Linked DNA regions of Indioceanicola profundi. The protein of the gene in region 1 interacts with the protein of each later gene in a pairwise test. Links are inferred from orthologs where the notes say so. Each region holds a gene or a part of one and is shown on either strand. Other genes may lie near its edges. The genes, in order: nusG and rho.

Evidence for each region.
Region 2: the proteins of nusG (region 1) and rho interact in binary tests that used the Escherichia coli proteins (3 or more experiments, as listed by UniProt). The link is inferred for Indioceanicola profundi from one-to-one orthologs.

What each region holds. Positions count from the first base shown.
Region 1 is NZ_CP030126.1:366,266-381,572, forward strand. What follows is about bases 10,981-13,821. They hold nusG (transcription termination/antitermination protein NusG), read left to right. Parts: upstream 10,981-12,056; coding sequence 12,057-12,587; downstream 12,588-13,821. Other genes in these bases: tuf (elongation factor Tu), read left to right, coding at 10,981-11,546; secE (preprotein translocase subunit SecE), read left to right, coding at 11,854-12,051; rplK (50S ribosomal protein L11), read left to right, coding at 12,744-13,178; rplA (50S ribosomal protein L1), read left to right, coding at 13,183-13,821. Also shown: DOL89_RS01740 (pentapeptide repeat-containing protein), read right to left, coding at 1-730; phosphate signaling complex protein PhoU, read left to right, coding at 853-1,605; DOL89_RS01750 (hemerythrin domain-containing protein), read left to right, coding at 1,674-2,108; DOL89_RS01755 (hypothetical protein), read right to left, coding at 2,112-2,477; DOL89_RS01760 (DUF2254 domain-containing protein), read right to left, coding at 2,666-4,048; DOL89_RS01765 (hypothetical protein), read left to right, coding at 4,164-4,385; DOL89_RS01770 (hypothetical protein), read left to right, coding at 4,471-4,707; DOL89_RS01775 (NAD(P)/FAD-dependent oxidoreductase), read left to right, coding at 4,704-6,095; DOL89_RS01780 (DMT family transporter), read left to right, coding at 6,224-7,099; DOL89_RS01785 (DUF808 domain-containing protein), read left to right, coding at 7,206-8,246; 23S rRNA (guanosine(2251)-2'-O)-methyltransferase RlmB, read right to left, coding at 8,859-9,821; more of tuf, read left to right, coding at 10,359-10,980; more of rplA, read left to right, coding at 13,822-13,890; rplJ (50S ribosomal protein L10), read left to right, coding at 14,284-14,802; rplL (50S ribosomal protein L7/L12), read left to right, coding at 14,848-15,234. UniProt on the Escherichia coli protein: Part of the processive rRNA transcription and antitermination complex (rrnTAC). The complex forms an RNA-chaperone ring around the RNA exit tunnel of RNA polymerase (RNAP).
Region 2 is NZ_CP030126.1:3,012,103-3,027,423, reverse strand. Bases 7,205-10,059 are described here. They hold rho (transcription termination factor Rho), read left to right. Parts: upstream 7,205-7,926; coding sequence 7,927-9,192; downstream 9,193-10,059. Other genes in these bases: rsmI (16S rRNA (cytidine(1402)-2'-O)-methyltransferase), read right to left, coding at 10,042-10,059; DOL89_RS14445 (YraN family protein), read right to left, coding at 9,650-10,039; DOL89_RS24955 (hypothetical protein), read left to right, coding at 9,430-9,600; DOL89_RS14455 (cation-translocating P-type ATPase), read right to left, coding at 7,205-7,529. In the rest of the region: DOL89_RS14490 (endonuclease/exonuclease/phosphatase family protein), read left to right, coding at 36-671; DOL89_RS14485 (Uma2 family endonuclease), read left to right, coding at 819-1,043; DOL89_RS14480 (amidohydrolase family protein), read left to right, coding at 1,089-2,576; DOL89_RS14475 (hypothetical protein), read right to left, coding at 2,581-2,904; DOL89_RS14470 (hypothetical protein), read left to right, coding at 3,133-3,771; DOL89_RS14465 (DUF4398 domain-containing protein), read right to left, coding at 3,797-4,273; DOL89_RS14460 (hypothetical protein), read right to left, coding at 4,270-4,716; more of DOL89_RS14455, read right to left, coding at 4,818-7,204; more of rsmI, read right to left, coding at 10,060-11,031; DOL89_RS14435 (penicillin-binding protein activator), read left to right, coding at 11,009-12,346; DOL89_RS14430 (lysine-2,3-aminomutase-like protein), read right to left, coding at 12,371-13,432; DOL89_RS14425 (PA2169 family four-helix-bundle protein), read left to right, coding at 13,595-14,056; DOL89_RS14420 (hypothetical protein), read left to right, coding at 14,113-14,295; DOL89_RS14415 (hypothetical protein), read left to right, coding at 14,380-14,883; DOL89_RS14410 (c-type cytochrome), read left to right, coding at 14,891-15,321. UniProt on the Escherichia coli protein: Facilitates transcription termination by a mechanism that involves Rho binding to the nascent RNA, activation of Rho's RNA-dependent ATPase activity, and release of the mRNA from the DNA template.

The DNA.
Region 1 (15,307 bases):
CGGCGGACCGGGTGAAATTGGCCCCCGCAATGTCAACTCCGCCGAGGTCCACGCCTTCCAGATTGGCGCCGTGAAGGTCCGCGCCCCGTAGCACCGCGCCGCTCAGCACGGCGCCGGCCAGATTGGCGTTGCGTAGGCTGGCCCCGGTCAGATTGGCCTGGACCAGACTGACTCCCCGCATGTCGGAGCCGGCCAGATTGGCGTTCTTCATGTTGGCGCGGGCGAAGTTGCAGCCGGTGAGCTGTGCCCCGGCGCAGTCGGCGCCCACCAGAGTGCTGTCCGTCAGGTCGGCGCCGGCCAGGTTGGCATTGGAAAGCTGGGCCTCATCCATATCCACGCCGGCCATGTCCGACGGCTGCACCCGCATCTGGGTGGGCGTCCGGCGGTCCAACAGCGCGCCGCCGCGAAGATCGGCCCCGCGCAGGATCGCCCCCTTCAGCCGCGCGCCGCGGAGATGCGCCCCGCGGAGGTCGGCGCCGGTGAGGTCGCATTTCACCAGGACGGCCCGGTTCAGACGTGCGGCGAACAGGTCGGCGAGACTGAGATTGGCGCCGGTGAAATCGCAATCCGAAAGATTCGCCCCGGATAGTTTCGCGGATTGAAGATTTGCACCTGCAAAGCTGTGGCCTTGCAGGTCTGCCAGCGCCATCATGGCGCGCGCGCCGCCCGTCAGTCGCTTTAGCCAGCGCTCATGCTTCTGAATGATGTTGATCAAGTCATGAGGCGTCATGAAAAACCGCTAGACTGGAGGGCGGGCGGAACCATGCCGCCAGAATAGTTATGACCCGATTACACGTTTGGGGAAAGCGCTTCTATCCGTTCGGGTAGGGCAATCATGCGAGGGAGCAGACCGTGGAAGAAAACCGCACGGAAACGAAGCACATCGTCAATGCCTACGACACCGAGCTGCGGACATTGCATGCGTTGATCTCCCGCATGGGCGCAACGACGGCGGAGCAGCTGGCAGACGCCATCACGGCAATTGTAGACCGCGACGCCGATGTTGCCGCCCGGGTGATGCAGCGGGATGAGCTGGTCGATCAACTCGAACGGGAGGTGGAGGCCCACACGCTGCGGCTGTTGGCCCTTCGCCAGCCTATGGCCCGCGACCTGCGCGAAGTGATCGCGGCGTTGCGCATCTCCAACAATCTGGAGCGGGTCGGGGATTTCGCGGCCAATGTGGCGAAGCGGGCCCTGGCGCTGAATTCCCTGCCGGAAGTCACGCTGGCCCGCTCGCTGAGGCCGATCGGGCGGATCGCCTGCGAGATGATCCATGACATCATGCGGGCCTACGATGCCGATGACATCAAACTGGCCATGGCGGTGCGTGATCGCGACCAGGAGCTGGACCGCGCCTACACTTCCCTGTTCCGCGAGCTGCTGACCTACATGATGGAGACGCCGCAGCGGATCACCTCCTGCACCCATCTCCTGTTCGCGGCCAAGAATCTGGAGCGGATCGGCGACCACGCCACCAACATCGCCGAAACCCTCTGCTTCCGGATCAGCGGACGCCTGCCGGATGAGGAAAGGGAGAAGGGGGATCTCTCCGCCTTCGAGGTGGTGAAGCCGGGCGAACTGCCGGCCAACGGCGCCGGGGCGTAAGCGCGGCCCGGAACCCGTCAGCACCGCGCGCCGTTCCCTACCCGGTCGAGGCAGGAGGAACGGCGCGCATGATGATCACAGACCTTATCCGCGAGGACCATCTGGCGGCGCGCGACCTGCTGGGGGTGATCGGCAACAGTCCCCAACAGGCGCATGAGGAACGGGCCGACGGGTTCGCGCGTCTGGCTGCCCTCTGGGCGATACATGGAAACATGATGACCGCCGCTGTGCATCCGGTGCTGGGGGCCACCCAGGCATGGCCCGATCCGGTCGCGGCCACGACGGAGCTGCAGCAGGAGGTGGAAACCCTCGCCGGCGATCTGGCCCGCCGGGAGGATCGGCACGACGCCTCCTGGCGCGGAGAGTACGAGCATCTCCGCGACACGTTCGAGCGTCAGGTGCAGGTGGAGCAGACGGACCTGATCCCGCTTCTTCTGGAACTGCCGCCCGAGCAGATCGCCAAGGCAACGGAAACGGCACGAAGCAGCCGGGCTGGCGGCTGAGGATCAGCCCGCCGTGAAGATGAGGGTGCCGAGCGCCCAGAGGAACAATCCGACCACGATCGCGATGGCGGCGAGCGCACCCCAGTGCAACGCCTCGTCCGCCTCCCTGTGGGCGTGGTCGCCATGGGTCAGGTCCGGAGGCATGCCGTGCAGGGCGTCGTCCGGCGTCGGCCGGATCGGCTCCGCCCCTGTGGTGATGGGCGGAGCGGCGGCAGTGCCGGTCTGCTCCGGCGGGCGGCGCAGCTCCGCCCCTTCCGCGCGCTCGATGGGGGTGGCGGCGGCGTGATCCAGCGGAGCGTCGCGCTGGTCCGGCGGAGCCTGTCGCTGGTCCATGGATGGGATGATCGGTTGCTGCGGGGTGGTGGCCATTCGCGCCATCCTCTCTTTTTCTGGGTTCGGGTGGCCGTCCGGGACGTCCGCTCCGTCTAAACCTTCCCAGCCCCCGCCCGGTTCCAGACGTCGCCATCGAGAAGCCGGGTGGAACCTGCCGTCCCTCCGCCTGTGCATCCCGCCGTCCTCTCCAGGCGGCGGGCGGCGGCAGCCAGCCTGCCAGCCGATTATGCCTGGCGAAGGGCGGCCGACCGGGTCACGCCCTCCGACCGGTTCTCCAGGTCGCTGGGCCCCATCTCGCAGATTTTGTGCCGCGCCGCGGCCAGCGCCAGCCTGACATCCGCCCGGTCATGCTCCTCCTCGGCCGCCCGCAGGCAGGCTGCGGCTGTCATCTCCGCGTGCTTCATCAGGCTGTCCCGCTGCTCCGCCGTGCGGATATGCTCGGCCAGCCGGGCGATGGAGCCCAGCAGGTGGATCGCCATGGCGGGCTTTGCCGCGCCCGCCTGCCGGATCTGGTTGAAGGCCGCATCGAAGATGCCGTCGAAGCCGGTCCGCTTCGCCACGATCCGGATTGTGCCTTGCTCGTCCTTATAGGTGATGCCGGGCAGTTGCCGGCCCATGAGCCGGGACAGCGCACCGCGCAGCCGGTCGACCACCGCCATGGCCGTATTGGGGTCGTTGATGCCGGGCGATAAAGCGCGCAGGGCGATGTCCACCATATGGCGGATCGGAAACTCCAGATCCTGCGTGGGCGTCCTCTGGTCGCCGATCAGGACGTGCTTCTGGATGAGCGTCTCAAGCTCCGGGGTCAGCCGGTCCGGCGGGGAAACCTGCGCCAGCCAGCCATGCCGGCACATGAAGGCGCCGGCCCGGTAGTCCAGCCGGATCACCACGTCGGCCTCGCAGGCGGACTTGGCCAGATCGCCATACTCCACGGCCTGAACGTAGCCCTCCTCGGTGGAGCGGACGATGGCGAAATCCCGGAACAGCTCATCGGGGACCTTGTCCTCTCCCTGGCCCACGGTTGACGGGGCGCCGTTGGCGATGGGGAGGCCCTTGATGCCGCTCTCCAGCTCCGCAGAGACCCGCTCGATGACATTGTCCGCCACGACCAGCCGGGCCACGACGCTGAGGAACAGCAGCATGACCACGAGGCAGATCAGGGCAAGCAGCAGCGCCACCGCAACCGTGATCTGCGGCACCTCCGCCGCCGGCATGTCTTTCTGCACCGTGCGGAGCGCCAGCAGACCGTAGACGACGGTCATGGTGAAGACGCCGAGTGAGAGCTGGGTGCGGGGGTCGCTGGTGTAGGTTCGAACAAGGCGGGAGCCGAACTGGTTGGCGGCCAGCGACAGGACCACCATGGTGATGGAGAACATCACGCCGGCCAGTGTGATGAGCGAGCTCACCAGCGCCGTCAGCAGGTTGCGGGCATCGTCCCCGCTGCCGGCGGTCAGCAGCACATGGCGGGGCAGGTCCTCAGGAACAAGGATCGAGTCCAGGCTGTAGGCGCCCCACCAGAGCAGCGCGGCAACGATGCTCAGCCCGACCGGCGCCGGCCATAGGCTGGTGCGCAGGCTTTCTCTCAACGCGGACAGCTTGCTCAGCATGATTCTGGACGACCCTTCGAATGGCCCGACTGGGAACAGCGGCCGGGCTGGGCCATTCCGTGACGGCCCGCGCACCGCGCCTGTTGGAACAGGATCAACAGCGCAAAGGCTGATCATGGATCTGCTGAATTATCGGACGCTCGACGGGAACGACTGCTTCATCAATCCGCGCCGGGTGACCCTGGTGGTCGCACAGGGAACGGGGTGCCGCATCCATCTCGGCGCAGCCGATCATTTCGTCGAGGTGGATGTTCCAGCCGACCGCGTCGCCGCCGAGGTCGGTGACGGCGCGGAACCGCCGGCTCCCGCGGACCCGACGCTGAATCTGCTGTCGTGACAGCCGGCAGAAGTGCGGCTGCCGGAATGGGACGAACATAGCGGTCCGTTGTTGGACCGAATCCTGGCGATGATCGGACCAAGCCATGCCGGAACAGCGCACAGCGGACCTCGTGCTCGAGGCCCGCACCCCCTACGGCCAGCATTGGAGCTGCAATGAACTGCCGGGACGGGTACGGGAGTTGTACGATCCCGACTGGCTGCTCAGCCCCGGGGACGTGATCACCGTGCATGAGGCCAGAACCGGTCGGAAGCTGTACCTGCTCCGCGTGTCGGAGCGGGAGGGGTCCTACGCCCACTTGACGAGACTGAGCCGCCGATGACCGTAAATCCTTCCCTGACAACCGGTTCCTCCGAGGGGCAGGATGTAACTGCCGGAACGGGCGCGAGAGCGGACGTGACGCCGGCGCCGGTGGACGACCGGCCGCATGTGGTGATCATTGGCGGCGGCTTCGGCGGCATTGCCGCGGCCGCGGCGCTGGGCGGAACCCGGGCCCGGGTCACGGTGGTGGACCGCCGCAACCATCATCTGTTCGTGCCGCTGCTCTATCAGGTCGCCAGCGCCGCCCTGTCCCCGGCGGATATCGCCGAGCCGATCCGGAAGATCCTGTCGCGCCACCGCAACATCGACGTTGTGCTGGGGGAGGTGACTGGGATCGATGCCGCCGCCAGGGAGGTGAAGCTGGCCGGCGGCGGGGCCGCGTTGCGCTATGATCGGCTGATCATCGCCACCGGCTCCACCTACAGCTATTTCGGCCATGACGACTGGGCCACCCATGCCCCCGGCCTGAAGACGGTGGAGGATGCGCGTACCCTGCGCGCCAGGCTGCTGCTGTCCTTCGAGCAGGCGGAAACCTGCGACGATCCGGTGGAGCAGCAGCGGCTGCTCACCGTCGTCATCGTCGGCGGCGGCCCAACCGGCGTGGAAATGGCCGGGGCGGTGGCGGAGCTGGCGCGCTATACCCTGGCGCGCGACTTCCGCCGGATCGACCCGGCCAAGACCCGCATCCTGCTGGTGGAGGCGGGACCCCGCATCCTCGCCTCCTTCCCCGAAGACCTGTCGGCCTATTCCCACGACGCGCTGAAGAAGAAGGGCGTCGAAATCCTTCTGAACAAGGCGGTGCAGGAGGTGCGGGCGGACGGGGTCGTGGTCGCCGGGGAGTTCATCCCGGCCTCCACCATCGTCTGGGGGGCGGGCGTTGCGGCCAGCCCGGCCGGACGCTGGCTGGGGGTCGAGATCGACCGCGCCGGACGCATCAAGGTCAACCCCGACCTGTCCGTTCCCGGGCTGGATGGTGTCTATGCCCTGGGCGACACCACGCTGACGCTGGGGGAGGACGGGAAGCCGCTCCCCGGCCTGGCCCAGGTCGCCAAACAGCAGGGCGATCATCTGGGCAAGGCGCTGGCCCGCAACCTGACGGATGGGGCGCCGCTTCCGCCCTTCAGGTTCCACAACCGCGGCAACACCGCCATCGTGGGGCGCAACGCCGCCGTCTTCGACTTCGGCAAGCGCAAGCTGACCGGATGGATGGCCTGGGTCCTCTGGGCCATCATCCATGTCTATCTGCTGGTGGGGTTCGAAAAGCGGCTGCTGGTCACCATCCAGTGGCTCTGGCGCTATGCCACCTACCAGCGTGGAGCGCGCCTCATCACGGATGTGGAGATCATCCGCCGGCCGAGGCGCAACCCTGCTCCCGTGCGGGATAGCTGATCCGGACGGTGCAAGCCGACAGGCACGGTGGTAAAGGAAGCCTGCGGTCCCTGGTGCGGGGCCGCACGGCCGGGCGGCGGAGCGCGTCAGTCCGGGCGGCCCCGTGACCGGAATCTGTGACCGATCCCATGTCGACACCGCCGCGCGCCGCCTTGGCCCTGTTCGCGCCGGGGCTCTTCGTGCTGTTGTGGAGCACGGGCTTCATCGGCGGCAAGCTCGGCCTGCCCTATGCCGAACCGCTCACCTTCCTGCTGATCCGGATGGTGCTGACGGCGCTGCTGCTCGGGGCCGTGGCGCTTGTCCTGCGTGCGCCCTGGCCGCGGACAGCGGGGGAGGCGGGGCGGATCGCGCTGGCCGGCCTGCTGGTCCATGGCACCTATCTCGGCGGAGTATTCAGCGCCATCTCGCAGGGGCTCCCCGCCGGAACCGTGGCCCTGATCGTCGGGCTGCAGCCGCTTCTGACCGCCATCGCGGCCGGCCCGCTGTTGGGGGAGCGGCTGACCGGGCGGCAGTGGACGGGGTTCGCGCTCGGCCTCGTCGGCGTGGCGCTGGTGGTCTGGGAAAAGCTGGCCCTGCGCTCCGGCCTGGGCTGGGCGCTGGCCCTGGCCGTGGTGGCCCTGCTCGGAATCACGGCAGGCACGCTCTATCAGAAGCGCCATTGCGCCGGCATGGACCTGCGCAGCGGCACCGCCATCCAGTACGCCGCGTCCGCCCTGTTGTTCGCCATCCTGGCACCGCTGACGGAGACCATGCAGGTGCGGTGGACGGGAGAGTTCGTCTTCGCTCTCGGCTGGCTCTGCCTCGTCCTTTCCGTCGGCGCGGTCTTCCTGCTCTATTTTCTGATCCGGCAGGGCGCGGCGTCGCGGGTCGCCAGCCTGTTCTATCTCACCCCGCCCACCACGGCCCTGATGGCCTGGGCCCTGTTCGGGGAGACGCTGGGCTGGCTGGCGCTTGCCGGGATGGGGGTGACTGCGGCCGGGGTGGCGCTGGTGCTTAAACGCTGAATCGGGAAGCAGGGCTGCTGCTGGTCAGGAACCCATATGCGCAGTAGGGTGTTCTCGGCAGACCCACCCCGCGCGCACGGCGTGTCACCTCGACAGGAGCCCTTCCTTGAGCACCGGACTTATCGCTCTGCTGGACGACGTGGTCGGTCTGGCGAAGGTCGCCGCGGCATCCCTGGACGATGCGGCCGGGCAGGCGGCAAGGGCGGGGGTCAAGGCGGCCGGCGTGGTGGTCGACGATGCCGCGGTGACGCCGCGCTATGTGGTGGGCTTCGCGGCCAGCCGCGAACTGCCGATCATCGCCCGGATCGCGATGGGCTCGCTCAAGAACAAGCTCATCTTCCTTCTTCCCGCGGCCTTGCTGCTCAGCCTTTTCGCCCCCTGGGCGATCACGCCGCTGCTCATGCTGGGCGGCGCCTTCCTTTGTTATGAGGGCGCGGAGAAGGTTTATGAGGCCTTCTGGCCGCATGCGGAGGTGCACGGCGCCGGCGGCAAAGTGGCGGAATCGCCTGCCGACGCACAGGCGCTGGAGGAAGAGAAGATCAGCAGCGCCATCAAGACCGACTTCATCCTGTCGGCCGAGATCATGGCCATCACCCTGTCCACCGTGGCGGAGGAGTCATCCTCCTTCTGGAATCAGGCGCTGATACTGGCGCTCGTGGGCACTCTCATCACCTTGGTCGTGTATGGCGCCGTGGCCCTGATCGTGAAGGCGGACGATGTCGGCATCGCCCTGGCCACCAACGAGGCGCCGGCCTCCAGCATCCTCGGGCTGCGCAGCGTCGGGACGGCCCAGCCGGGCGGGGCCGACCGGGGACTACGGCCGGTCACCAAGGCCATCGGCCGGGGGCTGGTGAAGGGCATGCCCGTGTTCCTGAAGCTACTCAGTGTGGTCGGCATGGCCGCGATGCTCTGGGTCGGAGGCGGCATCATCATCCATGGCCTGGAAGGCTACGGGGTGCCGGCCATCGGACATGCCATCCACCATGTGGCCGAAGTGGTGGCGCATGCCGTTCCGGCCATTGCCGGCGTCCTGGAATGGCTGGTCACCGCGGCGCTGTCCGGCCTTTTCGGCCTGGTTCTGGGCGCGCTGCTGATCCCGCTGGTCCACAAGGTGCTGCAGCCGGCGATGGGCATGGCCAAGCATTAGGTCCAGAGCGATCAGGATTTCCGAATCGTCGTGGCCGGCCACGATCGGCTCTGGACACTGCGCGGTCACCGCAGGATCAAGTTCCTGGCGGCCGACTGGCCGGCAGATCGTCCAAGACCCGACAATCTGGACAGTGGCCGGAAGAAGCACGCCATCAATCAACCGGGACGGCGGGCCGAGCACCATCGCTTGGATCCGCCCCGCCAGCCCGCAGCCGCTGCGGCGCGACCCTTGTGCCACGCCGCACGACCATCACCGCTGGCTTGAAACGGCCGATGAGCACGGGGCGGATATCCTCCGCCCGCCCGTCAAGGGAACCACTTCGAGACACATGCTCCCTTCGCCGGATCGCGGCTCGAGCTTTCCGACGCGGTGGCGCGTGCCGGGCGACCGCTGGATGCCGCCGCGCTGGCCCGATTCGGCCTGCGTCCCGGCCATGTGACCCGACATCTTCTGGGAGCCGTGGAGGCAGCGTGCCATGATCCGGGGGAATGGTGCCGGCTGTCAGGATTGAACTGACGACCTACCGCTTACAAGGCGGTTGCTCTACCGCTGAGCTAAGCCGGCGCCGGGAGCCCGTCCGTCGCATATGGAGGCGGGACGGGCGGCAGACTAGCGCCGCCGGGCCACCTCGTAAAGCGCTACGGCCGCGGCATTGGACACATTCAGGCTTCCAACCGGTCCGCCGGTCGGCAGGCGGGCGATCTCGTCGCACCGTTCCGCCGTCAGCCGGCGGATGCCTTCGCCCTCCGAGCCCAGCACCAGCGCGACATGGCCGGCCAGCTCCAGCTCATGCAGCGCCCGCTCCCCCGATTCGGCCAGCCCGACGCACCAGAAGTTCGCCTCCCGCAGGTCGGTGATGGCGCGGGCCAGATTCGTGACCCGCACCAGGGGCACGGCCTCGACAGCGCCGGACGCCGTCTTGGCCAGCACGCCGGTGACCGGCGGCGCATGCCGGTCCTGTACGACCACTGCCATCGCCCCGAACGCCGCGGCGGACCGCATGACGGCACCGACATTGTGCGGGTCGGTCACCTGGTCCAGGATCACCACCAGCGCGCCGCCTTCCGCGGCCTCTGCGCGGGCGATCACGTCCTCCAGATCCAGCTCGGGCAGGGGGCCGCAATCCAGGGCGGCGCCCTGATGTACGGCGCCGGCCGCCAGCAGGCGGTCCAGCTGGTCACGGTCGGCGACGGTCGGCTCCGGACGGTCCAGCCCGAGCTCTTCTGCCCGGGCCAGGGCGGGCGTCAACGATTCGAGCGCGCCTTCCGTTACGAACAGGGCGCGCACCTGGCGCTCGGGATTGACCAGCGCCGCAGCGACCGGGTGCAGCCCGTAAAGCAGATTCGCACGCGAGGCGGAGGCCTGCAGCCCTGGCTTGGAGGGCGCGGTCTTCTGCGCCGGCTGCGTCGCGCCAGCCCCGCGCGCCGGGCGGTCGGCGTCGCGCTGCGGCTTTCCGGCACCCCGTGCGGATGCGTCTGCGGAGGAGGGGCGCTTGGGGCCGCCCTGCGCCGCGGCCGCGGTGCGCCGGTCGCGGGATTGCTGGCCCTTGGGGGGCTGTCGGGTGTTCTTCATGCGCGTCATCCTTGCCCAAGGCGAGGCGTCCCGCCAGATGTTTCGTCGCCGATACGGATATGTGAAATTGGCGTTGACATGGCGTCCGCAATCCGCATATTGCGCATCTCCGTTCCGGCCACGGTCGGAGCGCGGTCCCACGGAAGGGTGGCCGAGTGGTTAAAGGCAGCAGACTGTAAATCTGCCCGCGTTAGCGTACGCTGGTTCGAATCCAGCCCCTTCCACCAATTACGGCGTGCCCCGGAGACGGGGCGCGCCGTTTACCGCGCGCGGTGACGTCCCTGTCCGGGGCTGGCCGCGACGGACCGGGTCCGGCGGTGCCGGGTCCGGAACTAGATCCGGTTACAGGTCCACGCGAGTGGGCCGCCTCCGACTTGGGAAGACACTAGGCGGGTGTAGCTCAATGGTAGAGCAGAAGCCTTCCAAGCTTACGACGGGGGTTCGATTCCCCTCACCCGCTCCAAGATTCTAGGTCGGCGCGTCATCGTCGGAACTTCCGGGTCGACGGAACACTGTCAGGCAAGGGCGAACACAGCTATGGCGAAGGCGAAATTCGAGCGGACCAAGCCGCACTGCAACATTGGCACGATTGGCCATGTTGACCACGGCAAGACGTCGCTGACGGCGGCGATCACGAAGATTCTGGCGGAGACGGGCGGGGCGACCTTCACGGCGTACGACCAGATCGACAAGGCGCCGGAAGAGAAGGCGCGCGGGATCACGATCTCCACGGCGCATGTGGAATACGAGACGCAGAACCGTCACTACGCCCACGTGGACTGCCCGGGCCACGCCGACTACGTGAAGAACATGATCACGGGCGCGGCGCAGATGGACGGCGCCATCCTGGTGTGCTCGGCGGCCGACGGCCCGATGCCGCAGACGCGCGAGCACATTCTTCTGGCCCGTCAGGTCGGCGTGCCGGCGCTGGTGGTGTTCCTGAACAAGATGGACATGGCCGATCCGGACCTGGTGGAGCTGGTCGAGCTCGAGGTTCGCGAGCTGCTCTCCTCCTACGGCTTCCCGGGCGACGACATCCCGGTGATCAAGGGCTCGGCCCTGGCCGCGCTGGAGGACAGCGACAAGGCGCTCGGCCATGACGCCATCCTGGAGCTGATGCGCAACGTGGATGAGTACATCCCGCAGCCGGAGCGTCCGAAGGACAAGCCGTTTCTGATGCCGATCGAGGACGTGTTCTCGATCTCGGGCCGCGGCACGGTGGTGACCGGCCGCGTTGAGCGCGGCATCGTCAAGGTTGGCGAGGAAATCGAGATCGTCGGCATCAAGGCCACCGTGAAGACCACGGTGACCGGCGTCGAGATGTTCCGCAAGCTGCTCGACCAGGGCGAGGCCGGCGACAACATCGGCGCGCTGCTGCGCGGCACCAAGCGCGAGGATGTGGAGCGCGGTCAGGTTCTGGCCAAGCCGGGCTCGATCACCCCGCACACGGAGTTCGAGGCCGAGACCTACATCCTGACCAAGGAAGAGGGCGGCCGCCACACCCCGTTCTTCGCCAACTACCGTCCGCAGTTCTACTTCCGCACGACCGACGTGACGGGCACGGTGGAGCTGCCGGAAGGCACCGAGATGGTGATGCCGGGCGACAACATCCGCCTGAAGGTGAAGCTGATCGCCCCGATCGCCATGGATGAAGGTCTTCGCTTCGCCATTCGCGAGGGCGGCCGCACCGTCGGCGCCGGCGTCGTCTCCAAGATCGACAAGTAAGAAATGCGGTGGCCCGCGGGGAGGTTCTGCCTCCTCGCGGTGATCCGCGCATAGCCGGGATGCCGGACCTGCGCCGGCATCCTATTTTTCACTTTGCATTTGATACGGGAATTCGTTACAAGGCGCGCTCGCTCATGCGGGGCGCCGGCAGGGCACCATAGGAGTGTAGCTCAATTGGTAGAGCACCGGTCTCCAAAACCGGGGGCTGGGGGTTCGAGCCCCTCCACTCCTGCCACTTCGTGCGACTGCCATACGATCCCCGCGATGTGAAGCGACATTTGACCCGAGAGTGATGGCTGAAGCCGCCATGGCGAAGACCAGTCCTGCCGAATTCATGCGCGAAGTGCGGCGTGAGGTCACCAAGGTGACCTGGCCCACCCGTAAGGAGACAACGGTCTCGACCGCCATGGTGTTCATCATGGTGGCGTTGGCATCCGTGTTTTTCCTGCTGGTCGATCAGATCGTCGGCTTCGGAATCCGCATGGTTCTCGGGATCGGAGGCTGAAGGTCATGCCGGCGCGCTGGTACGTAGTCCACGTCTATTCCGGGTTCGAGAAGAAGGTTGCGCAAGCCATCCGTGAGAAGGCTGCGCAGAAGGGCCTGGACGAGAAGTTCCACGAAATCCTGGTTCCGACCGAGGAAGTCGTGGAAGTGCGCCGCGGCGCGAAGGTCAATTCCGAGCGCAAGTTCTTCCCCGGCTACGTGCTGGTGAAGATGGACCTCGAGGATGAGACTTGGCACCTCGTGAAGAACACGCCCAAGGTCACGGACTTCCTCGGCGGCGGCGGAAAGCCGCAGCCGATCTCGGAGGCCGAGGCCATGCGCATCATGAACCAGGTGCAGGAAGGCATCGAGCGTCCGAAGCCCTCCATCCAGTTCGAGATCGGCGAGCAGGTCCGGGTCACCGACGGCCCCTTCACCAGCTTCACCGGTCTCATCGAGGAAGTCGACGAGGACAAGGCGCGGGTCAAGGTGGCGGTGTCCATCTTCGGCCGGGCGACGCCCGTCGAGCTCGAATACACCCAGGTCGAGAAGGTCTGAGGTACACGAGGTTCCGCCGCGGCAGGGGAGACCCCGCCGCGGCGGTAAAGCGCGTGGGAGGCCGGGCCCTGCAAGTCCATGGGCAGCCGCACCACGCACCCAGTGGTTCCGACGCCCTGGAACAAGCGGCGCCGGTACCCCAACTGAGGACAGGTCATGGCAAAGAAGATTGTCGGTTACATCAAACTCCAGGTTCCGGCTGGCAAGGCCAACCCGTCGCCGCCGATCGGCCCGGCGCTGGGTCAGCGCGGCCTGAACATCATGGAGTTCGTGAAGCAGTTCAACGCGCGCACTGCCCAGATGGAGCAGGGCATGCCGGTGCCGGTCGTGATCACCGCCTACGGTGACCGTACCTTCACCTTCGTCACCAAGACCCCGCCGGTCACCTACTTCCTGAAGAAGGCCGCCGGCATCGACAAGGGGAGCGCGACCGTCGGCAAGTCCGCCACGATCGGCAAGGTGACCATGGCCCAGGTTCGTCAGATCGCCGAGCAGAAGATGCAGGATCTGAACGCCAACGACGTGGAAGCCGCGTCCCGCATGATTGTCGGGTCCGCGCGTTCCATGGGCCTCGAAGTGGTGGAGGGCTGAACCCATGGCCAAGATCGGTAAGCGCCTGAAGAAGGCCGTCGCGTCCGTCGACCGCAACAAGTTCTACGCGCTGGATGAGGCGGTGAAGACCGTCAAGACCAACGCCACCGCCAAGTTCGACGAAACCGTCGAGATCGCGCTGAACCTGGGCATCGATCCCCGCCACGCCGACCAGCAGGTCCGCGGCATGGTGCAGCTGCCCAACGGCACCGGCAAGACCGTGCGCGTGGCCGTGTTCGCCCGCGCCGGCAAGGCCGACGAGGCACTCGCCGCCGGCGCCGACCTGGTCGGTGCGGATGATCTGGCCGAGCGCATCCAGGCCGGCGAGATCAACTTCGACCGCTGCATCGCCACCCCGGACATGATGGGCGTGGTCGGGCGTCTCGGTAAGATCCTCGGGCCCCGCGGCCTGATGCCGAACCCGAAGCTGGGTACCGTGACTCCGGACGTCGCCGGGGCCGTGAAGGCCGCGAAGGGCGGCTCGGTCGAGTTCCGCGCCGAGAAGACCGGCATCGTGCATGCCGGCGTCGGCAAGGCCAGCTTCTCCGAGGAGCAGATCCTGGAGAACGTGCGTGCCTTCGTCGGCGCCATCAACCGCGCGAAGCCGACGGGCGCCAAGGGCACCTACATCGAGAAGGTCTCGCTCAGCTCCACCATGGGGCCGGGCCTGAAGCTCGACGTGCCGGCGCTGGTCGCCGCCCTGCAGGGCTGACGCCCTCAGGTGACATGAATTTCCCCGTGGGTCCGGCGACGGTCCCGCGGGGCGGTCCTCCAAGGGAGCGGTCCGGCAACGGCCCGCTCCGGCGGAGGTCCACCCTGTCCGAGACTGCAGGTGCCGCGATGGCACTGTCCACCGGCCGGAGCGATCCGGAGCGGCGGTCACCCGGAGCGGCTTAATCGGCCGCCTGCATAGACGGGAGCGAGCGAAACATTGAGTCAGGCTCGGGGCGGGCAGCCGCATCGGCCTGGATGTGATGGGTAGTCGCTTCTGGGACAGGTGAACCCGGATCCGTTTCTCCCCGGCAGTTCGGGGCAGGGCGGGTCCATTGCGTGAACCGGGAAGTCCGGCAGAATTGCCGGCCTGTCCCAGTTTTGGAGGCGAACCGTGGACCGTACACAGAAGGAAGCGACGGTCGCGGCCCTGAATGCCGAGTTGCAGGCGGCAGCCCTCATCGTCGTGACCGAGCAGTCGGGAATGACGGTGGCGGAAGTGACCGACCTGCGCCGCCGCATGCGGGCTGCGGGTGCCAGCTTCAAAGTGACCAAGAACACGCTCGCCGCCCTCGCCCTGAAGGGTACGCAGTTCGAGAACACCGAGGCCATGTTCAAGGGCCCCACCGCGATCGCCTGGTCCAAGGACCCGGTCGCGGCGGCCAAGGTGGCCACCGAGTACGCCAAGGCCAATGACAAGTTCAAGGTCATCGGCGGCGGCCTCGGCGCGCAGCTTCTGGACACCCAGGGGGTCGAAGCCCTGTCCAAGCTGCCGTCGCTGGACGAACTGCGCGCATCGCTGCTCGGCATGATCAAGACGCCTGCGACCCGTATCGCCGGCATCTTGCAGCAGCCGGGTGGTCAGGTTGCCCGCGTGTTGGCGGCCTATGCCAAGAAGGACGAGGCGGCCTGAGCCGCATCAGACGACACAACATACTGAGTTCCCTAGGAGACCATCATGTCCAAGCTTGATCAGCTGGTTGAAGACCTGTCCAACCTGACCGTCATCGAGGCCGCCGAGCTCTCGAAGATGCTTGAGGAGAAGTGGGGCGTTTCCGCCGCCGCTCCGGTCGCCATGGCTGCCGCCCCGGCCGCCGGCGGTGCGGGCGCTGCCGCTGCCCCGGCCGAGGAGCAGACCGAGTTCACGGTCATCCTCGTCGATGGCGGCGACAAGAAGATCAACGTCATTAAGGAAGTCCGTGCGATCACCAACCTGGGCCTGAAGGAGGCCAAGGACCTGGTCGAGGGCGCCCCGAAGACGGTGAAGGAAAGCGCCACGAAGGACGAAGCTGCGAAGATCAAGAAGCAGCTTGAAGACGCCGGCGCGAAGGTCGAAGTTAAGTAAGACGGCTTTGGCCGACGACCTAGCGCATACCGACGCTGGACGGTGGACCTTCGGAAGGAGGCCCGCCGCCCGG
Region 2 (15,321 bases), 2.6 Mb from region 1 along the record:
TGCTTGGTGGCGGCAACTGGACCTATATGAGGCAGATGCTGACCGCCACCGATCCCGACGTGCTGTGCGTCCAGGAATGCGGGCAGGCTCTCTACAACTTCACGCCGACCGGTGTCGCCGGGGTGCAGCAGGCGCTCGTCAACTTCGGGACCGCAGACAGTCCCCTTGTCTACGAAATCTATCATTGGGCGAACCCCAGCACGCAGTACAGTCTGGCGATCCTCACCCGGATAACGCCCACCAATCTGTTCCTGAATGCCGCTCCCGCCATTGCAGGCGTAGGCGCCGGGGCTCTTCGACCGATCCTGGGTATTGGAGTCAATCTGGCCGGAGCCAACTGGACCATCGGCAACCTGCATGCCCCGTCGGTCTTCAGTGCGACCGGGCCGCAGATCGTGGCATATGGTCAGGCGGCCTATGCCGGCGTTGCTGCTGCAGCCCCGATGGGCGCGCCTTGGGCCTGCCTTGGGGACTGGAACACCAGTTCCGCAGCGCTTCTGGCAGGCATCGCGGGCAATGCGGCGGTCAATGCGCCTTATGCCACCCACCAGGGCGGCTATGCCATCGACTATCTGGTGACCACCAATCCGATGCCGGCGGCCATCAATCCCGTTGGTTACAGCAACTTGCCTTTTGCTGCGGACCACGTGCCTGTCGCTTTCCAGTGGTGACAGGCATCCGGCCGGCGTCGGAGCCGTAGTGGCGGTTCTGACGCCGGCTTCGGCGGAGAGCGTCGGCATGCTACGCTGGCTCTGTTCCTGGGACCGGATCGGGGCTGGCGATGCGCAAGGCGGACAAGCGGGTGCTGGTCGGCGTTGGTGAGTTCATCGCCTGGGAAGACCAACAGCAGGAAGAAGCGCGCGGACTACGCCCTGATCCCATCGGTTCAGTACATCCTGCTGGTCGATGTGGAGGAGCGCCGGGTGGAGCTGGACCGGCGGGAGGGGGAGGATTGGATCAGGGAGACCCTGACCGACGAGGGAGAGCTTGACCTTACCCGCCTGGATGTCACCCTGGACATGGACGACATCTACGCCGGCTGAAACCGCGGGAACGGCGGGCCGGCTCCAGGGAGAGGATGCCTGCCCATGACCATGCCCAGCAGCCAGTTCGACCCGGACGGCGCCCGCCTGCCGGTCAAGATCGATACCACGACGAACGGGGAGTTCGCCCCCATCGCCCTGCCGCCCCACATCGTCAAGGCGGTGGAGGAGGCGCACCGGGCGGCGGGAGAGAATGCGCGGCGGCTGAACCTGCCGCGTCGCCGCTTCCTGACCGGCGCCTGCGGGGCGGCGACCACGCTGCTGGCGCTGAACCGGGCCCATGCCGCGGCCGGACGCACCGGCGGCTGGTTCGACCTGCCGAATGAGGCCGGGCTGGATGCCCAGGTCGCCGAGGCGGCGCTGGCCAAGCGGGAATTCATCTTCGACGTCCAGGGCCACCATGTGAACCCCACCGGCGCCTGGATCGGCAAGCTGCCGGAGGGGGCGCGCCCGCTCGCCTCCCTGCCCAATGCCGGCTGCGACGCTGCGACGGGGGAGGCGCTGGACTATCTGCGCTGCTTCAATGCCGACCGGTTCGTGAAGGACATCTTCCTCGATTCGGACACGGACATGATGGTGCTGAGCTTCGTGCCGGCCCCCTATGACCGCCAGCCCCTGACCATGGAGGAGGCGGCGGCTACGCGCGCCCTGGTCAAGGCCTTGGACGGCACCGACCGGCTGCTGCTGCACTGTCCCATCAATCCCAACGTGCCCGACGGGCTGAAGCCCATGGAATCCGCCCTGGCGGAATATCCTATCGCTGCCTGGAAGACCTATACCCAGTTCGGGCCGCAGGGACCGGCCAGCGGCTTCCGGCTGGACAGCCCCGTTGGTCAGGCCTTCATCGACGAGGCGAAGCGGCTCGGCGTGCCGCTGATCGCCATCCACAAGGGCATCCCCTTCAGCGACCAGGGCTATGAATTCTCCACCTGCGCCGATGTGGGACCGGCGGCGGCGGCGAACCCGGATGTCCGCTTCCTGATCTACCATGCCGGCTACGACCCCGACATCGAGGAGGGGCCGTACGATCCCGGCAACCGCGGCGGCATCGACACGCTGGTGCGCAGCCTGGAACAGGCCGGGATCGGCCCCGGCGGCAACGTCCATGCGGAATTGGGAAGCACCTGGCGCTTCCTGATGCTGCGCGACCCGACCCAGGCGGCCCACGGCATCGGCAAGCTGCTGAAGGCGGTCGGGCCGGACAATCTCCTCTGGGGCACGGACAGCATCTGGTACGGCAGCCCGCAGGACCAGATCCAGGCCTTCCGCGCCTTCCAGATCGCCCCGGAGCTGCGGGAGAAGTACGGTTATCCCGAGCTGACGCCGGAGCTGAAGGCCAGAATATTCGGGCTGAACGGGCTGAAGGTCTACGGGCTGGATGGGCCGCGTTTCCTGAAGCGGGCGGAGAACGACACGGTGCAGCGCATCCGCCACGCCTACCGCGACAATCCCGACCCGGCGTTCGAGACCTACGGGCCGAAGACGAGGCGAGAATTCCTGGCGTTCCAGCGCCTGCACGGCCAAGGCCACTGAAAGGCTACAGGGCGGGCCGGCGTTCCTCCGCATCCTGCTGGGCGCGGATCCAGGCATCCAGCGTGCGCTTCAGCCGGGCCGCGGCCTCGCGCTGAAGCTCCAGCCGGAAGGCCGCGTCGGCGTCGAACAGCGCCAGCACCTCCGCATGCTCCCGCAGGCAGGCCTCGTACATGTCCAGCGCCTCGCGGGACCGGCTCATGAACTCCGCATCCGCCGTGCTCGGACCGGCCAACTCCGGCACCGGGCAGATGCCGGCGGCTGCCGCAGGGCTGGCGGCAAGAAGCTGCCATGTGAGCAGCACAAAAAGGCAATTTCTTGGAATCTTCATGATGGGCATTCTAATGCGGAGCGGAGTGCCCAGACTCCTGTTCCTTGGGTGAGGACAGCGGCGCGTGCCGGGAATTGATTGCGCGGACGGGCGTTACGGCCGGTGATTATTGGTTCTCAAGGGTTAGTTCCCTTCCTTCTACTGGCCAAAACCGCCACTTTTGAGCGCTTGCCGCAGCGCACAACACCGGTAACGGTGCCGCGATGAGGAAAAGGAGCAGAAGAACCCATGCGGACATGCAAGGCCGTGTGCGCCCGGACACTGGGCTTGGCCCTGACCTGTCTCGCGGCGCTTGTCGTCTCCCCCGCCCTGGCGCAGACCGGGCCGTCGGGGCAGGGAATGGGCTCCGCCGCGGGCGGACCCGTGCGTCTGGGGCCGCCTGCCGCGCCTGCCGCGGAAAATGCGCCGGCCGTCCAGCCGCAGCCCGATCCCTATGGCACCCGATCCCAGTCCGCCGCCATCCCGTCCCCGGATCTGACCGTTCCGCAGGATGACCGGGAACGCTCCAGCGGCGCGGCTCCGCCGGGTGCGCGGCAACCGGCCCAGCCTTCGCTGCTTCCGCCGGGCACGCTGGGGCAGGTTCAGGCCGATTACGAGGTGCATGGGGAGCTGGTGCTGGTCTCCGGCCAGTTGCAGGGCTTCAATGAGACCTGCGGCTTCGGCCGTCGTCCCGACCGGGAAGAGCTGCTGCAATGGTATGAGCACTACGACCTGGCCCGGAACATGTCGCGCATCCGCGGCATCTGGGAGCTGGGGGTGGAGTTGGGGCGCGAGGGCCCGTGCACGGTGGAGCAGCATCAGGCCCTGGTCGGCTATTGGGAATCCCTGCTGACCCGCACCCGCACCTACGTGCAGAACTACCGCTGACGGCGGAGCTGGAGGCGATCCGCCGTTACTGCGGCTCGCCTTCATTCAGCTCCGGTCCTGGCGGCAGCGCGCTCGCCTCGTCTCCGGTCGGGGCCTCGCCTTGCGCGGCACCCAGTTCACGCTGGCGGGCGCGGCCCAGGATGCTGCGCCGTTCCTCCAGCAACTGGTCGCGCTCCGCCCGCGACGCGGCCGTCTGCCCCTCCGCGCGGGCGGTGGCGAGGCGGATCTCCGCCAGGGCGGTGAGATGGCGGAGTTCCTCGATCTCCACATCGCCCAGTGCGCCCTCCGCCCGGGACAGGGCCACCTCCACCTCCGCGAAGCTCGTGGGAGCCAGGGACGGCAGGTTGGTCTGGCGGAGCTTCTGCACCTCCGCACGCAGATCGTTCAGGGGCTGATAGCTGTCCGGTTTCGAGGAACAGGCGGTAACCAGCAGCGCCGCGGCGAACCCGACGGCCAGAAAGGGCTTGTGACGGGCGGAATGGTCCGGGAACAGGCGGATCATGGCTGCACTCCTCCGGCCGAGCCGCGGGATGGGGGCTGTACGGGGGGCTGGGCCGCAGGCTGTTGGATCGCCGGCGTCGGCGGCTGGGGCCGTCCAAGCCCCACCTCTTCGCGCAGGCGGACGATGGTGGAATGCACCGTGTCCCGCTCCACCCGCGCCGCGTCGGCGGCGAACATGGCTTCCACCAGGCGCAGGGTCGCCAGCGCCTCTTCCGCATAGAATTGGGCCTGCCGCCGTTCCCCACGTTCCCAGGCCACATCGGCCATGGCGACCAGCCGGTCGAGATGGGTCAGTTGCGGGCCGGCGATCTGAGCGGCCCTGACCCGGTCCAGGCTTTCCTGGGCGGTTCGGGCAGCGGTCAGGCTGGCAGGGGTCGGGCCGGGGCTACTGCTGGAACACGCTGCGATCAGGCAGCACAGAAGCCCCAGCAGGATCGCACGCATGCGGAAATAAGCTGGGTTCGGCATGCCGAACGAACGTGGATGCCGCCTCATCTGTTCCGCGGGCCGGTCCGCAAAGAAGGGGTAGTAGGTCCGGGCTGGACTCACCCTCCGGTCCGTGCCCGGCGGGCAGCACCGCTCAACAGCCGCTTCTCGCCCTCCACCACCAGGAACAGCAGCAATGCCAGCCCGGCCAGCCACAGCCAGTCCAGGGGCCGGGCCGGCACCGTGTCGAACAGGGTCTGGAGGGGCGGGGCGTAGGTGAAAGCCAGTTGCAGCACGATGATCCCCGCCGCGGCCTGGAGCGCCAGCCGGTTGCCCAACAGCACGCCCATACGCAGCGCGCTGCCGTAAAGGGCGCGGCAGTTGAACAGATAGGCCACCTCGAACAGGACAATGGCGTTCACCACCAGGGTCCGCGCTTCCTCCACCGCCCGGCCGTCATCCATGGCGCGGGCGAAGATGAAGGCCGCCCCGGCCACCATCAGGCCGGAGACGAACAGCACCCGCCAGACCAGGAACGGGGTCAGCAGCGGCGTGCCGGGCAGGCGGGGCGGGCGGCGCATCAGGTCGGCCTCGGCCGGGTCGAAGGCCAGGCTGATGGACAGGGTCACCGCCGTCACCATGTTGACCCACAGAATCTGGGTGGGCGTGATCGGCATCATGGTGCCCAGCAGCACCGCCAACACGATCACCCCCGCCTGTCCGAAGCTGGTGGGCAGAATGTAAATCAGGGCCTTGCGCAGATTGTCATAGACGGTGCGGCCTTCCTCCACCGCATGGACGATGGTGGCGAAATTGTCGTCGGCCAGAACCATGTCGGATGCCTCCTTCGCGGCCTCCGTGCCCTTCGCCCCCATGGCGACGCCGACATCCGCCCGCTTCAGGGCCGGGGCGTCGTTCACCCCGTCGCCGGTCATGGCGATGATGCGCCCGCCCCGGCGCAGCGCCTCCACCAGCTTGATCTTGTGTTCCGGCGTGGCGCGGGCGAAGACGGCGTTCTCCTCCGCCGCACGGGCCAGGGCGGCATCGTCCATCCGGTCCAGCTCCGGCCCCGTCACCACCCCGCCGGTCAGCCCGACCGCCTCCCCGATGGCTTTGGCGGTGGCGCCGTGATCGCCGGTGATCATCTTCACCTCGATGCCGGCCTCCCGGCACCGGGCCACGGCCAGCACCGCCTCCTCCCGCGGGGGATCGATCAGCCCGACCAGCCCCAGGAGGACCAGCCCCTCATCCAGCTCCGCCGGGTCCAGCCCTGCGGCGTCATGCATGAGCTTGCAGGCCACGGCGATCAGCCGCCGTCCCTCCGCCGCCTCCCCATGCACGGCGTCCAGCCAGCGCTGCCGGTCCAGCGGACGGGGGCCGTCGGCGTGCATCTCGGCCGCGCAGCGCCGCAGCAACGCTTCCGGCGCGCCCTTCACATAGGCCACGGAATGGCCGTCGGGCGTACCGTTCAGCGTCGCCATATAGGCCCGGTCGCTCTCGAACGGGACGGCATCGAGCTGGGGATAGGCCGCCAGGACGGGCCGCCGCTCCATGCCCAGCTTCCCGGCGAAGGCCAGCATGGCCCCGTCCACCGGGTCGCCCTCCACGCCCCAGCCATCATCCCCCTGGAAGATGCGGGCGTCGTTGCACAGCAGGACGGCGCGGGCGAGTTCGGTCAGCAGCGGGTCGTCGATGGCTGTGCCGCCGCCATCCAGCACCGCACCCGTCGGGGCATAGCCGGTGCCCTCCACCGCATAGCTCTTCACGGCCGTCCGGGCGGAGCGGACGGTCATCTCGTTGCGGGTCAGGGTGCCGGTCTTGTCGGTGCAGATCACGCTGACCGCCCCCAGCGTCTCCACCGCCGGCAGGCGGCGGATGATGGCCTTGCGCCGGGCCATGCGGGTGACGCCGATGGCCAGCGTGATGGTCATGATGGCGGGCAGCCCTTCCGGGATCGCGGCGATGGCCAGCCCGACGGCGGCCCCGAACATCTCCTCCGCCGTATAGCCGCGGAACAGCACCCCGACCGCGAAGGTCGCGGCCCCCAGTCCCAGGATCGCGGCGGTCAGCCAGCGCCCGAACGCGCCGAGCTGGGCCATCAGCGGCGTCTCGCCCTGCTCCGTCCGTGCCAGCAGCGCGCCGATGCGGCCGATCTCCGTGGCGTCGCCCGTGGCCACCACCACCCCGACCGCCTGTCCCCGCGCCACCAGCGTGCCGGAATAGAGGCTGGAGCGGCGGTCGCCCAGAGCGGCATCCTCCGCCACCGGGTCGGTGTGCTTGCCCACAGGCAGGCTCTCGCCGGTCAGGGCCGCCTCCTGCACCTGGAGCCCACGCGCCTCCACCACCCGCAGGTCGGCCGGCACCTTGTCGCCGGAGGCGAGGTGGACCACGTCGCCGGGTACGAGATGCTCCGCCGGGATGGGCTGGCGCGCGCCCTGGCGCACCACGCTGGCCTGGGGGCTCAGCATGTTGCGGATGGCCTCCATGGCCTTCTCCGCCTTGCCCTCCTGGATGAAGCCGATGGCGGCGTTGATCAGGACGACGCCCGCCACCACCGCCGCATCCACCCAGTCGCCCAGCATCGCCATCACCACGGCCGCCGCCACCAGGATCAGGATCAGCGCGCTGGCGAACTGGCGCAGGAAGCGCCGCAGGGACGAGACAGGGGCCGGCGGAGTCAGCCGGTTCGGCCCGTGCCGTTCCAGCCTCCGGGCCGCCTCCTCCGGATGCAGCCCCTCCGGTCCGCTGTCGAGCTGGCGGTAGACATCGTCCCGGTGCAGGGCATGCCAGGGGGCGGGCTCCGTCTTCGGCGCAGGGTTCAGGCTGTCCATGGCAAGGGCTCCGCGGTCTTCCGGTCGATCTTCCTCGTTTCTAGACGGCTGCGGGCGGGCCCGCATTGATCCGGCTCAAATCATGCTCCCTCCGATCCGTTTTCCGGCGAAAGCATCGGTTTGCCGGGAATTGGGACGTGTTGCTTTTGTTTTTGACTTGGATTGGAAGCTGGGGTAACCATCTGCATGGCTACAGGCCCGTTCCTACCGAGAGTCTAACGCACTCTCCGGCGCCCTTCCCAGGGGCGGCGTTACCGAGGCCTGATCACCGACACCTTCGCTGACCTGCTCCGCCGGATCATAGCCGGTTCGATCGGGTCCAGCCCGCCCCGGACCCGGCCAGGGTCCAACCCACCTGCCACCCTCCCGCATTGCCCAACCGTACTACCGGACCCCGATGAATCTTCAGGACCTGAAGGCCAAGACGCCCGCCGAGCTTCTCGCATTCGCGGAGGAGCTCCAGATCGAGAATGCCGGCACCCTGCGCAAGCAGGACATGATGTTCGCGATTCTCAAGCAGCTCGCCGACAACGACGTTCCCATCTATGGGGAAGGCGTGCTGGAGGTCCTGTCCGACGGCTTCGGCTTCCTCCGCGCGCCGGAGAGCAACTATCTGCCGGGCCCCGACGACATCTATGTCTCCCCCAGCCAGGTGCGCCGCTTCGGCCTGCGCACCGGCGACACGGTGGAAGGCCAGATCCGCGCGCCCAAGGATGGGGAGCGGTACTTCGCCCTGCTGAAGGTCAACTCCATCAACTTCGACGCGCCGGAGAAGGTGCGGCACCGGATCAACTTCGACAACCTGACGCCGCTCTACCCGGATGAGCGGCTGAAGCTGGAGGTCGAGGTCGATCCCACGGCCAAGAAGAAGGACATGACCACCCGGGTCATCGACCTGGTGGCCCCGCTGGGCAAGGGCCAGCGCGCCCTGATCGTCGCTCCGCCGCGCACGGGCAAGACCGTGATGCTGCAGAACATCGCCCACTCCATCGCCACCAACCATCCCGAGGTCTATCTGATCGTGCTGCTCATCGACGAGCGGCCGGAAGAGGTGACCGACATGGCCCGCTCCGTCCGGGGCGAGGTCATCAGCTCCACCTTCGACGAGCCGGCGACCCGGCACGTCCAGGTGACGGAGATGGTGCTGGAGAAGGCGAAGCGGCTGGTCGAGCACAAGCGCGACGTCGTGATCCTGCTGGACAGCATCACCCGCCTCGGCCGCGCCTACAACACGGTGGTGCCGTCGTCCGGCAAGGTGCTGACCGGCGGTGTCGACGCCAACGCCCTGCAGCGGCCGAAGCGCTTCTTCGGTGCCGCCCGCAACATCGAGGAGGGCGGAAGCCTGACCATCATCGCCACGGCGCTGATCGATACCGGCAGCCGCATGGACGAGGTGATCTTCGAAGAGTTCAAGGGCACCGGCAACAGCGAGATCGTGCTGGACCGCAAGCTGTCCGACAAGCGCGTCTTCCCGGCCATCGACATCCAGAAGTCGGGCACCCGCAAGGAGGAGCTGCTGGTGGACCGCGGCGCCATGGCGAAGATGTGGATCCTGCGCCGCATCCTGAACCCGATGGGCACCCAGGACGCCGTGGAATTCCTGGTCGACAAGCTGAAATCCTCGAAGACCAACAACGAGTTCTTCGACAGCATGAACCAGTAGCCCGATCCCGAACGATCAGGCGGAAATGCAGGCGCCCCGGACCATCCGTCCGGGGCGTTTCTGTTTCAATGCTGCCCGGCGGAGGTACTTCTGTGGCCGCATCCCGAAAAGGACTCCGTCCGGACATGTGCCTGTAATCCAGGTGGAGCATTAATCGCTCGCCGCTCCGACGGGCGGCAGGACCGTTCGGACGCCTGCGTCAAGACGGGCGCCGATTTTCTGTGAGGAAGCATTGCCATGAGCGAGCACATCCGCGAGCCGAAGCTGCACGAATTGCTGGACGATCCCCTGGTGCGTCTGGTGATGGCCCGCGACGGGCTGTCGCCTGACGAGGTGCGCCGCGTGGTCGAAGCCACCTCCGACCGCCTCTCCCGCCGGCGGCGGGAGGAGATGCGGACCGCCGCCTGAATCAGAATGAATGCCCCTCTCCCCGCGGGGGAGAGGGGGCCGGACACCCTCAAGGTCGCCAGTAATCCTCCAGATGCAGGGGCCAGCGCCCCGGCAGCACGATCATCAGGTCGAAGCGGGGCGTATGATCCCGCACGCCTCGGCGGGCCGCCTGCACCTGCCCCGCGGCCCGCGCCAGCCGCTGCCAGCTCGACCGGCCGACGGCGGCATGGGCCAGCTCCTCCCGGCTGCGGGCCTTGACCTCCACCACGGCCAGTACGGGGCCGAACCGGGTGCGCCGGGCGGCCAGTATGTCGATCTCCCCCGCCGGAACCCGCACCCGCGAGCCCAGGATACGATAGCCCTTCAGCCACAAGGCCAGCCGGCAGAGCCATTCCGCCCGCCGCCCCAGCCCTTCGGCCCGTTCCCGGTCGCGCCTGCTGCGGGCGGGAGCGGCCATCTCTATTCCTTCGACAGCTCGAGCGCCCTGGCATAGACCGCCTTTTTGGGCTGCCCGGTCACGGTGGCCACATGGGCGGCGGCGTCGCGCACGGACATGCTGGCCAGGGCATCGCGCAGCAGCCGGTCCATGTCGGCGGCATCGGCCTCCGCCTCTCCCTCCGGCGGGGGGCCGATCACCACCACCACCTCGCCCTTGGGCGGGCCGGCCTCGCGGTAATGGGCGGCCAGGTCCGGCAGGGTGCCGCGCCGCACCTCCTCGAACATCTTGGTCAGCTCCCGCGCCACCGCCGCCTCGCGGCCGCCCAGCACCTCGGCGGCGTCCTGGAGCAGGTCCTCCAGCCGCTGCGCGCTCTCATACAGGATCAGCGTAGCCTTGACCGGCCTCAGCCCTTCCAGCTCCGCCCGCCGCGCCCCCTGCTTGTTGGGCAGGAAGCCCGTGAACAGGAAGCGGTCGCTGGGCAGGCCGGACAGCACCAGGGCGGTCAAAGCGGCGCTGGCCCCCGGCAGATGGGTGACCGGCAGGCCCTGGGCCGCCGCGTCGCGCACCAGCTTGTAGCCGGGGTCGGACACCAGCGGCGTGCCGGCGTCGGACACCAGCGCGATGGCCTCCCCCGCCGCGATGCGGGACAGGATCTGCGGCCGCATCTTCGCCGCGTTGTGATCGTGGTATGGAACCAGCCGGGTGCGCACGCCGTATCGCTGCATCAGCTTGCCGGTGACGCGTGTATCCTCGCAGGCGATGGTGTCGACGCCCTTCAGCGTCTCCAGCGCCCGCAACGTGATGTCGCCGGCATTGCCGATGGGGGTCGCGACGATGTACAGGCCGGGGGACGGTTTACGTGCGGCGGCGGTGCCGTTAGGCTCCGGCGCATCGGTGGTATCATCCGCCCGATCGTCCGGATCGGCGGTTCCCGGAATGTTGCTTGAACAGGTCGGGCCGTCCCGGTCCGGGGGAGTTGAAGGAGCCATGGCGGAGATGACGATGTCCAAGGGTACGGGTGCGGCACGGATGCGCCTTCTGGCGGGGGCGCTTGCGCTCACGGGGCTGCTGGGCGCTTGCTCCAGCGGGTCCAACGTACCGGCCCCGGCCCCGACGCCGCAAGTCCCGCCGCAGGTCCAGCTTCCGGAGCCTGCTCAACCGGTTCCCGTGGAAGACGGAAAGATCAGGGTGGCGCTGCTGGTGCCGCTGTCCGGACCGGGGGCCGTGGTCGGCCAGTCCATGCTGGATGCCGCGCAGATGGCCCTGTTCGACGTGGCGGACGACCGTATCCTGCTGCTGCCCCGCGACACCGGCGGAAATGCCGGGGGTGCGACCGCCGCGGCCGGCGACGTGCTGGAGAAGGGGGCGGACCTGATCCTCGGCCCCCTGTTCAGCCCCGATGCCGCCGCCGTGAAGCCGATGGCGGCCTCCGCCGGGGTGCCGGTCCTGGCCTTCTCCAATGACTGGAACATCGCCGGCGGCGGACTCTGGGTGCTTGGCCTCCAGCCGCAGGAGCAGGTGGCGCGCGTCGTCGGCTATGCGGCGGCGCAGGGCTATTCCACATTCGGCGTCCTGGCCCCCACCACGCCACACGGTCAGGCCGTGGTGGACAGCCTGACCCAGACCGTCGCCCGCACTGGCGGCGAGGTCACGAAGGTGGAGCGCTACACCCCCGGCCAGACCGACGTGACGGAGGTGGTGAAGCGCCTGTCCGACTTCGACCAGCGCCGCCAGGCGCTGGAGGAGGAGCGGGCGAAGCTGGCCCAGCTGGCGGAACAGGGCGACGGGGCGGCCAAGCAGGCCTTGCGCCGGCTGCAGAACGCAGAGACCTTCGGGGACCTGCCCTTCCGCGCCGTGATGCTGGCGGAAGGCGGTCAGTCCCTGCGGGAGCTTGCGGCCCTGTTCCCCTTCTTCGACGTGGACCCCGGCCCGGTGAAGTTCCTGGGCACCGGCCAGTGGGATGAGCCCGATCTCGGGCGGGAACCGGCGCTGGTCGGCGGCTGGTTCGCCGCCCCGCCGCCGAGCGCCAGGGCCGATTTCGAGAAGCGGTACGAGCAGATCTACGGGCAGCGCCCGCACCGGCTGGCCACGCTGGCCTACGACGCCACGGCCCTTGCCTCCGTCCTGGCCCGCGGCAGCATGGACGACCGCCCGTTCGAACCGCACGACCTGACCAACCCGAACGGCTTCGCCGGTATGGACGGCATCTTCCGCCTGATGCCGGAGGGCATCACCGAGCGGGCCCTGGCGGTGATGGAGGTGACGCGCAACGGTTCGGTCGTCATCGATCCCGCCCGCGAGACCTTCGAGACCCAGGCGTTCTGATTTACGGCCAGAGGCCGTGGCGGCTCAGCCCCGGTAGGGGTGCCGCCCGCCCCTGGGATCGGTGACGGTCCAGGCGTCGGGCTCCGCGCCCGGCTCCAGGTAGTCCGGCGTCAGCGGCACTTTTCCATGGCCGCCGGGGATGTCCAGCACATAGGTGGGCTGGCACAGGCCGGAGACATCGCCGCGCAGCTCCCGCATCAGCGCCCGGCCCTCCGCCACGCTGGTCCGGAACTGCGCCGTTCCCTTGGCCAGGTCGCCATGGTGCAGGTAGTGCGGCTTCACCCGCGCCTGGACCAGGGCGCGGAAAGTGCGGGTCAGGGTCGCCGCATCGTCGTTGACGCCCTTCAGCAGCACGGTCTGGGCCAGCATGGGGATGCCGGCATCCACCAGCCGGCCGATGGCGGTGCGGGCCTGATCCGTGATCTCCCGCCAATGGTTGGAGTGCAGCATCACCCAGGTGGCCGCCCGGCCGCCCTTCAGCGCATCCACCATCTCCGCCGTGACGCGGTCGGGGTCCACCACCGGCACGCGGGTGTGGAAGCGCACAATGCCCACATGCGGTATATCGTTCAGCCGCCGCACGATCTCCCCCAGCCGGCGGGGCGACAGCACCAGCGGGTCGCCGCCGGTCAGCACCACCTCCCACACCTCCTCGTGGTCGGCGATGTAGGCCAGGGCGGCGTCCAGCTCGGCCGTCGTCAACGCCTCCGACCCCGGCCCCACCATCTCCCGCCGGAAGCAGAACCGGCAATAGACCGGGCATGCATGAACCGGCTTCAGCAGCAGCCGGTCGCGGTAGCGGTGGACGATGCCCTTCACCGGGCTGTGCGGATCGTCCCCGATGGGATCGTCCATCTCCTCCGGCCTGACATCCAGCTCCGCCCCGGTGGGCACGAACTGGCGGGCGATGGGATCGGCCGGGTCGGTGGGATCGATCAGCTCCGCCATGGCCGGAGTGACGGCGACGGCGAAGCTTTCGGCCACCCGTTCCAGCTCCGGCAGGGCGTCGGGCCGCACCAGCCCGGCAGCCTCGAGCTGGGCGGGGGTGCGCAGGGTGCGGGGGATAGGGGCTTTGTCGCGCGGCATGGGGCGGATAGGTCGGCCTTGCCGCGGCGGGTGTCAAGGGCCGGCTGCGCGGGGCACCCCGGCATAGGAACAAAGGAGAACGGAACCCGCGCCTGCGCCTCTGGTTGTCCCAGGGAGATTCCCGGAAAGGCGGCCTGGGCCGCGGCGGAGGAGGGAGCGCGCATGGACCTTGATGCCGTCGTGGATGCCCTGAATGATCTGATCCGTGCTGCGGAAGACACCCATCTGGCCCTGCAACGGGGGGAGGAGGATCTGGAAGATCCCGACCTCAAGGCCCTCTGCGCCGCCCTGGCCGACCGCCGCGGCAGCATGATCCGCGACATGCAGGAGCGGGTCGTGGCCATCGGCGGGGCTCCCGACGCGACCGGAACCCTGCTGGGCGGCGCCCGCCGCATGGTGGCGGAGTTCGGGGTAGCCATCGGCGCCCGCGGCGCCGACGACATACTGGAGGGGCTGGAACGGTCCCAGCAGGACTTTCTGGAGCAGCTTACCGCCGCCCGCGCCGGGGATCTTCCGGACGAGGTCGGGGCGGAACTGGACCGCTACGCCGAATGCGTGATCGAGGACCGCAACCGGCTCACCCGCGCCCGCGCCACCGGAAAACTTGCCGCCGGTCAGGCCTGACCGCCCGCGAAAAGCGTTCAACCACCGGCAATATCCTGGATTTAAGGAGAATATACATGGCCACCAACGCAGAAATCGCCGCGAAGCTGCTGCGCGATGCCGCCGAGTTCTTCCGCCATGTCGGGGAACAGAACGATCCCATCCGGCCGCAGATGGACCACAATGCCCGCGCCTTCGAGGTGGTGGCCGATCTGGTGGAAGAGCGGCCGACCGCCGAATTCGACGCCGAAGAGCGCTGATCCCGACGAAAGGGGCGGCTGGTCCTGCGACCATTCCATAGCTTGCGTGTTTATCCCTTATCCCGAAGACGAAAGGGTGCACGCATGCCGGGCCGATCCGCCCCGATCCCCCTGATCGCCCTCTCTCTGTTTCTCGCCGCCGGCGCCGCCCTGGCGCAGGATGGCGAGGATCGGCGTCCGCCTCTGCCGTCTGCCCAGGCGGCGGGCGATGCGCCCGACGCACTTCCTCCCGATCCGGCGCCAACCGCCGGCTCGCCCGCGGTGGTCGCCCCCCGTGCCGATGAAACGGGTCCAGGGCCCACCAGCTGGGCTGATGACGCCGACAACACCCTCGATGACCCCCGGCCCGGCGGGCGCACCGTTCCGCCGCCGCCCCAGGCCGACAGCCGTAGCGCCGTCGGCGCCAGCCAGTCATCCAGCATCGAAGGCCCTTCCATCTTTCCCATCCCGACCGAGCCGGCCGGCGTGGAGGACCAGCCGGCCGGCGTGAACGCCGCCTGCACCGCTCTGACCGACGCGGTGGAGCGGGACCGCTGCCGCACCGGCAGCGTGGCCGGCCAGCCGGACCTGCCGCCGACGCCGGAGTGAGGGCGGCATGGGCGGCCCTCCACCCGCGCGACGCAAGCCCGTCCGCCTGTCCGCCCGCCGGGTCCTGGCCGGGCTGACGCTGCTGGCCACGGGTCTGGCGGCCGCCGGGTCGCTGGCGCAGCACGCGCCGATCCCGCCTGCCGGGAAGGTGGAGCCGTCCGGGCGGGGACCCACCGAGCCCGATCTGATGAACGGACAGTATGTGATGACCTCCGGCGGCAGTGCCGGGCACAAGGGCGCCTGTCTCTACTGCCATGGCGCCCTGGGCGAGGGGGACGGCGCCTCCGCCGTGCCGCGGCTTGCGGGCCTTCCGACGGGCTATCTGCGCAAGCAGATGCACGGCTATGCCCGTGGAACCCGCCCGAACGAGGCGATGACCCCCATCGCCATGGCCCTCACGGAAGCCGAAATCCTGGACGTCTCCGCCTATTTCGAAGC